DNA from 2 places in the Priestia sp. GS2 genome. Region 2 is predicted to be linked to the other one. Evidence: riboswitches for the same ligand, from Rfam matches in the RefSeq annotation. Region 2 holds a riboswitch; the other holds the start of a gene.

Evidence for each region. A riboswitch is a leader RNA that binds a small molecule or an ion and turns the genes downstream of it on or off. The one in region 2 is predicted to bind cyclic di-AMP.
Region 1: it holds a riboswitch for cyclic di-AMP, as region 2 does, so the genes downstream of both, V2145_RS06635 (hypothetical protein) here and V2145_RS04820 (dicarboxylate/amino acid:cation symporter) in region 2, are expected to answer to the same signal.

Annotation. Positions count from the first base shown of each region.
Region 1 covers NZ_JAZGJX010000001.1:1,274,726-1,279,594, reverse strand. The annotation lists gene kdpB (potassium-transporting ATPase subunit KdpB) at 1-23, opposite strand, end outside; gene kdpA (potassium-transporting ATPase subunit KdpA) at 82-1,746, opposite strand; gene V2145_RS21430 (potassium-transporting ATPase subunit F) at 1,774-1,848, opposite strand; gene V2145_RS06635 (hypothetical protein) at 1,972-2,364, opposite strand; cyclic di-AMP (ydaO/yuaA leader) riboswitch at 2,458-2,610, opposite strand; gene V2145_RS06630 (hypothetical protein) at 2,613-2,768, opposite strand; cyclic di-AMP (ydaO/yuaA leader) riboswitch at 2,852-3,000, opposite strand; gene V2145_RS06625 (undecaprenyldiphospho-muramoylpentapeptide beta-N-acetylglucosaminyltransferase) at 3,136-4,200, opposite strand; gene V2145_RS06620 (CHY zinc finger protein) at 4,356-4,718, shown strand; gene V2145_RS06615 (ArsR/SmtB family transcription factor) at 4,761-4,869, opposite strand, start outside.
Region 2 covers NZ_JAZGJX010000001.1:938,882-943,750, forward strand. The annotation lists gene V2145_RS04810 (sensor histidine kinase) at 1-701, opposite strand, end outside; gene V2145_RS04815 (response regulator transcription factor) at 698-1,399, opposite strand; cyclic di-AMP (ydaO/yuaA leader) riboswitch at 1,968-2,123, shown strand; gene V2145_RS04820 (dicarboxylate/amino acid:cation symporter) at 2,336-3,562, shown strand; gene V2145_RS04825 (aspartate aminotransferase family protein) at 3,765-4,869, shown strand, end outside.

The sequences.
Region 1 (4,869 bases), 340 kb from region 2:
ACTTTTACTGTCGATGAATTCATTTCTAACTGAGTTTGACTTGATCCGATATGCTTATTCATGTCTTTCCTCCACTTTTTGTTATAACGTTAAAAACTCTGCTACTGGTCCTAATACCAATACTGGAAAAAATGTCAATGCGCCAACAACAAACATCGTTCCAATTAAGATTCCACCAAAAAGAGGTGTATCTGTTTTAAATGTTCCTGATGTTTGTGGAACGAGCTGTTTTTGAGACAACGAACTAGCAACAGCCAACAGCGTAATGAGCCCAAAAAACCTTCCAATATACATAACAAGACCCGTAGAAATATTCCAAAAAACAGTGGCATCACCTAGACCTTCAAACCCAGAACCATTATTCGCAGCGGATGATGTATATTCATACAAGACCTGAGTTAAACCATGGAACCCTGGGTTGGATATTCCGTCTAATCCTAATTTAGTTGTTAGCGCAACCGCTGTGAATCCTAAAATTAATAATGGCTGTAAAATTAACGTAACCGCGATAAGCTTCATTTCTTTGCCTTCAATCTTTTTGCCGACGTATTCAGGTGTGCGTCCTACCATTAGACCCGATAAAAAAACAGCGATTAATACATACATCATTACGTTAATGAACCCTGCTCCAACACCACCGTATACGGTATTAAGAAGCATATTACTTAACGCTAGCATTCCACTGATAGGTGTCAAAGTATCATGCATAGTATTGACTGCTCCTGTTTCACTAGCTGTTGTCACAATGGCATAAAGCGTTGACATTTCCACCCCAAAACGAACTTCTTTTCCTTCCAGATATCCATTTTCGCTATTCAATGTAAAATCATTAAAGGCTGGATTACCTTGCTGTTCACTGATAAGCGCTATTGATAAGAACACCACAAATAACAAACTCATTGAAGCAAACAGCATTCTACCTTCTCTTTTATTACCAATCATCCTACTATACGTAAACGGTAAAGAAACTGGTAAAAGCAGCATTAAAACAATTTGCAGCATATTGCTGAGACCATTTGGGTTTTCAAATGGATGAGCAGAGTTTACGCCGAAAAATCCGCCTCCGTTATTTCCAAACTCTTTAATTGATAGAAAAGCTGCTACGGGTCCTCTTGCAATTTCTTGCTTTTCACCTTCTAAAGTTGTTGCAGTTACTGTAGGATCTAAAGTTTGTGGTACACCTAGCAGCACAAATATAATTCCTGCCACAACTGCTACGGGTAATAATACGTGCGTGATACTTTTAATAAAGTCCGTGAAAAAGTTACCAATACTCTTACCTGTCATTCCTCTCATAAATGCAATTGCTACTGAAAGTGCACTAGCTGGAGCTGCAAACATCATAAACAAAATAGCAACCATTTGTGAGAAATATGAAAGCCCTGATTCTCCGCTGTAATGCTGAAGATTGGTATTGGTCATAAAACTAATTGCTGTATTAAACGCTAAAGCTGGATCCATGTTTTCAAGAGCACTTGGATTTAAAGGCAGCCATGCTTGTGTTCGAAACACTGTATATACGACTAAAATCATAAACGTATTAACAAACAACAATGAAATTGCATATTCCTTCCATGTTTGATCTTTAGGTTGAATTCCAATTACCTTATACAGCAATCTGTCTATTGGCATAAACATTCGACCTGCAGCATTTGGTTCATTAGAAAACACTTTTGCAATGTACACTCCGACTGGCTTAGCGACAGCCGCTACTAATAATAAAAGCAGTACTATGGTAAATAATATTGTATTCACTGAAAAACTCCTCCACTATTAAAATTCATCTGGGTTCATTAAGACATAAAGTAAATATAAGAAAATAAGTAGTGAAATCCCCAATAAAACCATGGACATTTACCGCTTCTCCTCCTTTTTTTCAAGGGTCTTTTCAGACCACTTGATAATTCCTATCATTATCAGTGATAAGCCAACTAAACTGCCGATCATTAGCACATCCATACGTACACTTCCTTACTCTTCTATTAGTAAAAATGCCGCTTTAGGACTTCTTGAATAAATAACGTACTTCACTCCTAGCAGCTGAAAAAACCGCGTTGAATAATTTGAATTCTGGGTAACCAAAATAATTGGAGCTCCAGTAGTAAGCTGAATTGTTTCAATCATCCTTGATAACCGCCCAATGTCTTCTTCCCAAATAATTACTTTATCTACCTGGGCTAAAGGCGCGATTTCATTGTTTATATTAGATAAAAAAATCACTTCTGAGTCCGTTAGCAACAAAGCATCTTCCCTCACCGACTCATTTTCCGTTAACACAACAAAGCGGTGCTGATTACGAAAAGCTGATAGCATCAAAACTTGCTCTTCTCTTTGAATACAAACGATAATTTGCTTCGTTTCCACTAGCATCCCTTCTTTTCCACAAATAAAAAACCACGGAAGAGGGAGCTCTTCCGTGGTTTTTGCACGACAAATAAGCCGTGGTAGACACGAATTTTTTACTCCCAAAACGCTTACGAGGTTAGCTGTCGGATTCGGGTTATGGAAGTAACCCTACTCTTTAAAAAAGAGACTCACCCCAAGGACGGCATCATTGCCGAACAAAGTTGGTTCCCCCGCTCTATAAAGCAGATTAAGCGAATAGTTATTTACTATTTTCGTAGAGATAAACGCTTTTCATTTTCAATAATTGAACAAAAATGCTGATGCGTTAGCTGTGCCACACAGCGATTCGCTTTCTCAAATGAATCCTGCTCATACTGAGCACGGTGTTCAATTAACTGAATCATAGGCTTAGATAGCTGCATTGGTTTACTCCTCTCCCACTGAATTTCGTTCAGGAAAAAAGTATTGTTAGCTGCTATTGTCATAGAAAACGACCACAAATGCACCTTCCTTTCCCCATACGCTTACGAAGTTAGCTGTCGGATTCGGATCTGGAAATAACCCTACTCGAAAAAGAGATTCACCCCAATAAATTGGTTCCTCCGTCCTTTGCTTACTATGCTTGAACTAGCAAAGGTTCAGCGTTCACTGGTGGAACGTTTCATGAGAGTAATCTTACTCCTGTTAAAATTTACTGTCAACACTTTTTTTTACGTATTTTTTCCATCTTTTTTATTATACAAACATAACAAAAAAGCCATGATTCAACGATAGAATCATGGCTTTTTTTTAAATGCTATTTATCTCTTTCACTAAGACAGAGATAGCGTCTGTTTTTGTCGCTTCACGCATTGTACGCTTCATTTCACTTGCTTGTTTTTGAAGAAGTTCTAATTCTTGTAAAAATGTTTCTTTTGTAATTTCCTCTTCTTCTAGAACCGTGCAGTAACCTTTCTTTTGAAAGGCTTTTGCATTCAAAATTTGATCTCCTCTACTTTGAGCTTTAGATAAAGGAATAATCATCATTGGCTTATGAAGGGCTAGAAATTCGAAAATAGCATTAGATCCTCCGCGCGTAATGACATAATCAGTTGCAGCTAATACATCAGGCAACTCTTCGTTCACATACTCCAACTGGCGGTAGCTCGGAATATTCATTAAACTCTCATCAACGTTTCCTTTTCCACACAGGTGCACAATTTGAAATTTCCTCTGAAGTTCAGGCAGCGATTCACGAACAACTTCATTGATTTTTCGCGCACCTAAGCTTCCACCCATAATTGTCAGAACCGGCTTTTTATCATAAAAACGAAGCCAACTTTGACCGTTGTTTGCTTTTCCATGAAATAATTCTCGACGAATTGGCGAGCCCACAACCTGAACTTTTTCTTTCGGGAAATAAGCAGCTGCTTCATCAAATGATGTAAAGATTTTTGTCGCAAAACGCTGAGCAATTTTGTTTGCCAGTCCCGGCGTTAAGTCACTCTCGTGAATAAATACAGGAATATTAAGGGACTTAGCCGCCATGATAACAGGTACGGTTACAAATCCACCTTTAGAGAATACAAGCGATGGCCTTAGCTTCTTTAAAATCCGTCTTGCATCTCCTACTCCCTTAACTACTCGAAAAACATCTTTTACATTTTCCATATCTACATATCGACGAAGTTTTCCACTGGAAATTGGGTAGTACGGAATATTTAAGTTTGTAATTAATTCTTTTTCAATCCCATTATGAGAGCCTACATAGTGAATATCCCACTTTTCTTTATCTAGCTCTTTCATAATAGCGATATTTGGGGTAACGTGACCAGCCGTTCCGCCACCAGTAAATACGATTACATTCTTACTCATCTTATTTCCTCTCTTTACACTGCATTTCAGTCATTTTTAATTTTCTATTCATTGAAAAATTCCTTGCCTTTATATAAAAGATACAGGCTTAACTCATCCATTATAACACCTTATATCTATATATACTGTTTAAAATATAAACGATGCGGAAATTTATGATACAATCAACATGTTTAGTTTTCAAAAAGGGCGTGGTTTTCATTAAGAACGTTAAAGGAAAAATGATTGACCAAGAAACGCGTTGTGTTCATTATCATTCCGATAAAGATATTATTGCAATAAAATTTTATTGTTGCAAAGACTACTATCCTTGTCATAAATGTCACGAAGAAACAGCAGATCACTCAGCTAAAGTTTGGCCAAAAAAGCTGTTTGATACCAAAGCCATTATATGCGGGGTATGTCATAATGAGTTAACTGTTACTGAGTACTTATCCTGTAAATCACAATGTCCAAACTGCCAAGCTCATTTTAATCCAGGTTGCAGTTTGCACACTCACCTCTATTTTGAAGTCTAATTACTCCACCATTAAGAAAAGCTGAACTAATTGTTCAGCTTTTTATAACAATTCTTCGTTAATATGAAGAACTGCTGGTAGTAATCCTGGAAACAGCTCTTCTAAATCTTCTATTCGCAACGAGTAAAAGTGCTGTGTTCCTTCAATTCTA
Region 2 (4,869 bases):
TAGCGGACGGCATTAGTGATAAGCTGTGAACAAGCAAAGTTAATCCACTTTTCGTCAGAAGCTACGATGAGTTGAGGTGAAATATCAACTGTTGGAAATACCTTATTGCGAATAAAAAAACGTTTGTAACTTGAAATAAGCCTTGTTATAACGTTATGTAGGGAAACACTCTCTGCTTGGAAATCATGATTGAAGTCATTCAGTCTCGACGTATACAGTACAGTCTCTAACCCTTTTTGAATTCGATCCATTTCATCTTGAATGCTCAGAAAGATAGGTTCGTCTTCGTTTTGAATCATCAGATGAATAACGGATACAGGGGTTTTCATTTGATGAACCCACTGATTCATAAATGTCATATGTTGATTAAGTTTATTTTGATAGTGATACATTTCATTATGAAAGCTTCGAAATTGACTCTCGAAAAGTTCTTTTAACGCTTCTGAAAGCGGAGAGTCTTCCTTAGATAATACGCTGTCTTCTAACTTATGTAATGGACTTGAAAGGTGCTTATAAAATGTTTTGTTTGTGTAATAGCGATAACAGAGGTAAGTGATATAGATAACTGTGCTGATCAAAATAGCGTAAAGAATAGTAAAAACATCTCGAAAGCCATCTAAAGCAAAAATTGTGCATACTAAACCCAATTGCATAAGATAAAAAAATGTAAGTGGAAGATGTTCTTTAAAAAACAGCTTCATGATTTATTCGCCTCTTGAATTCGCAGTATATAGCCTGTACCTCTAATCGTTTCAATTGCCTTTTCAATACCAACATCCGCTAGTTTTTTACGCGTACGCGTCATATAGACATTTAAAGTATTGTCATCAACAAAGAGCTGGTCGTCCCAAATTTTCTCAAGCAATCGATCTCTGCTCACAACTCTTTCTGCTTTAACTAATAATGTTTCAATGAGCTTGCTTTCTGTTTGGCTAAGTTCAATTTCTTTGCTTTTGTAGCGTAATAGTAGCCTTTCAGGATATAAAGTTAAACCAGCATGCTCTATAATTCGTTCTTGATTCGTAGGTGCATAAGAGCCATATGCGCGTCGTAGTTGGCTGTTTACCTTGGCAATAGCTACGTCGTAGTCAAAAGGTTTGGTTAAATAATCATCGGCTCCACTTTCTAATGCCATTACTTGGTCCATTTTTCCATCACGTGCTGAGATGAAAATAATAGGGCAAGTGGAGAGAGTGCGAATTTGTCTGCACCAGTAAAATCCATCATATTTTGGTAAATTCACGTCCAATAAGACAAGGTTAGGCTGGTGCTTTTGAAAATCATCAAGTACATCCGTAAATGATGTAACGATATGTACGTGTAAATTATATTTTTCAAGCTGCTCTTTTAATAAAGAAGCAATTTTTTGATCATCCTCTACAATTAAGACGGTAAACATGGTTAGAGCTCTCCTCTATGATATAAAAATCAATATATTGTTCTTTATAGTTTATCAAAAAGAGTAGGGAGATTGAAATAGTTTTTAGAAAAAAATGTAATTTTTGAGGGGGTTGCGAAAAAATAAAGTTTAAACTAGCTAAACTCACTGTTGGTGAAATTTAGAGGGAGAGGTTTAAGGATATACAGTAAATCAGTATAAAATATGAAAATAAAAATGATAATGCTTACAATTAATGAATAAAAATAAATAAATATGAATATTAATTATACTATTTTAAATGTTATAAAATGGCTTTTTGGTATTTTGTTTAGTATGACTATACAATTTGTTAGTTGTTATTGGTATGAGGTGCTATTTTAAGTTGAAATGTTGTTTGGAAAAGAAAACTTTGGCTTATAGCGAACATAAAATGAATATAAAACGCACATTAAGTGTGAGGAAATATGACATATAAATAAAAAAATCGACAGCGTTTTGAATTTTTTTTGTATATTATCTTGACAAAGTGATAGGAAATGAATTTTAATAAAGAAGTAAGTTATTGCAGTGCAAAACTATTACATCAAAATAACAGTTGCTTAATTTCAGATTTGAAAGAAAGCGGGGGACCCAAATTTGTGCGGACAAGCACTAGGGGTGAATCTTAACTTGATAGTTAAGTAGGGTAACTCACATACCCGAATCCGACAGCTAACCTCGTCAGCATTTTGTGGGAGAGTACATGGAAGGTTTGAAAACCAGAGAGGGCTCTCATGGTTTTTTTTGTACACTTTTTTCGATAATTTTAAAAAAAGCAGCTGGAGCTCGTTCTATTCTGAAAATTTCAAAAATAATATAAATTTAAAGTGATTATTCTTTTTGGAATATTCAATCTTTTATTCTTGGTAGTTATTAAATTAATAATATAATTTGTTTATATGAGGGGGTTCATCAATGAAACTATCAACAAAGATTATCATTGCACTAATTATTGGTGCTGTTGTAGGGGTCTTATTAAATACGTTTTCACCAGGGACGTTTACAACGCTAGATAAATATTTATTTACGCCGCTTGGACAAATCTTTTTAAGCCTTATTAAAATGCTTGTTGTGCCAATTGTATTTTTCTCAATTGTACTTGGCGTTGCAGGTTTGGGAGATCCGAAGAAACTTGGCCGCATCGGTGGTAAAACAATTGGTTACTTTTTAATTACGACAACAATTGCTATTACAATCGCTATTATACTAGCATTTATTATTAAACCTGGTACAGTTGGAACATTTGACACAGAAAACGCATCTTTTGAAGCACAAGAAGCACCTCCTGTAGGTGAAACGTTGCTAAACATGATTCCGACGAATCCAGTTCTAGCAATGACTGAAGGAAACATGCTTCAAATCATCGTATTCTCAATCTTTATTGGGTTCGGAATTACGATGCTAGGTAACAAAGCGAAAGGACTTTACAACATTATTGATCAGGGTAACGAGCTTATGATGTACCTTGTAAACTTAGTAATGAAGTTTGCTCCATATGGTACGTTTGGTTTAATCGCAACGGCGGTTGGTAGCCAAGGGTGGGGAGCAATTAAAGCAATGGGGCTTTACATGTCAGTAGTTGTGCTCGCGCTATTTGTTCACGCTATCTTAACGTACGGTGGCTCTGTAGCGCTCTTAGCAAAACGTAATCCAATCGAATTCTTTAAAGGATTCTCACCAGCTATGACGGTTGGTTTTAGTACGTCAAGTAGTAATGCCACGTTGCCAATTGCAATGAACGTAGCTCAGAAAAATCTTCGTGTACCTGAGTCCATCAGTAGTTTTGTTCAGCCGTTAGGTGCGACAATTAATATGGATGGAACAGCAATTATGCAAGGGGTAGCAACTGTTTTCATTGCTCAGGTTTACGGAGTTGACTTATCATTCAGTGCACTAATTACAGTTGTGGTAACAGCCGTTCTTGCAAGTATTGGAACAGCTGGAGTTCCAGGTGTTGGACTTATCATGTTAGCGATGGTACTTTCAGCAGTTGGCTTACCAGTAGAAGGTATTGCATTAATTATCGGTATTGACCGCTTGCTTGATATGATTCGTACATCGGTTAACATTACAGGGGATGCTGCATGTGCAGTGATTGTTGCTGAATCTGAAGCAAGAAGAGCTGAAAAAGCGGGAGCTTAATTTAAAACATTAACCAGTAGGGGATGACTGGGAAATTACAAACAAAGGGTTTTTGATACGATAATAAGGCTCACTCTTTACGTTAAAAGCGTAAGGAGTGAGCCTTTTTCTATTCCAGTAAAAACAATCCTTTTTACTTAGCAAAAACAGTGTTCATAGGGCATAGACTTTAATAGAGGTCTTGTGATAAGGAGGAATCGCGATGACTGATAAGTCTTTATCGAACTTAATCAAACCACTGTTAGATGCTTGGTATCCTACGATTTCTCACGGAATGGGAGTTTATCTGTATGATGTACAAGGCAAAAAATATTTAGATGCATCATCTGGTGCGGTGACGGCAAACGTTGGACATGGTGTTCAAGAGATTATTGATAAAATGAATGACCAAGCAAAAAAAGTTGCGTTTGTGTATCGCTCTCAGTTTACAAGTGAACCTGCTGAAAGATTAGCAGCACGGCTTTGTGAGCTGAGCAATCATCATTTCCAATTTGTTTTTTTTGTTAATAGTGGAACCGAAGCAACAGAAACCGCAATGAAGATGGCTATTCAACACTGGCAGGAAAAAGGAAAGCCTCAAAAAATAAAAGTATTATCAAGGTGGATGAGTTATCACGGCATTACAATTGGTGCTTTGTCTATGTCAGGGCATGCAGGTAGAAGGAAAAGGTTTGTGCCTTTACTAGAGGAGTACCCTTCCGTTTCGCCACCTTATTGTTATAGGTGTCCATTTGAAAAAACGTACCCATCTTGTAACTTAGCATGTGCAAACGAACTTGAACGAGTAATTAAGCGTACGGGAAGTGAGCAAATTGCAGCTTTTATTACGGAACCTATTATTGGAGCGGCTGGAGCGGCGATTACACCACCGGATGGATATTACGAGCGAATCCGAGAGATTTGCGATAAATACGATGTTTTATGGATTGTAGATGAGGTAATGACGGGAATGGGACGTACAGGAAAGGTGTTTGCGTATGAACATTGGAAAGCTAAGCCCGATCTTTTGACTCTTGGTAAAGGTTTAAGTGCTGGATACACTCCAATTGCAGCCGCCGTTGCTACCAAGGACGTACTAGCACCCGTACTGAATGGATCTAATCTAATTATGAGTGGACATACACTAAGCGCAAATCCGCTCTCTTCAGCAGTTGCTTTAGCTGTACTCGATTACATCCAGGATCACTCTTTAATAGAAGCAGTTGAAAGCAAAGGCGCATATTTGTATGCAAAGCTTAAGAGTTTGCAACAGCATGTAAATATTATAGGAGATATTAGAGGAAAGGGATTACTGCTAGGTATAGAAC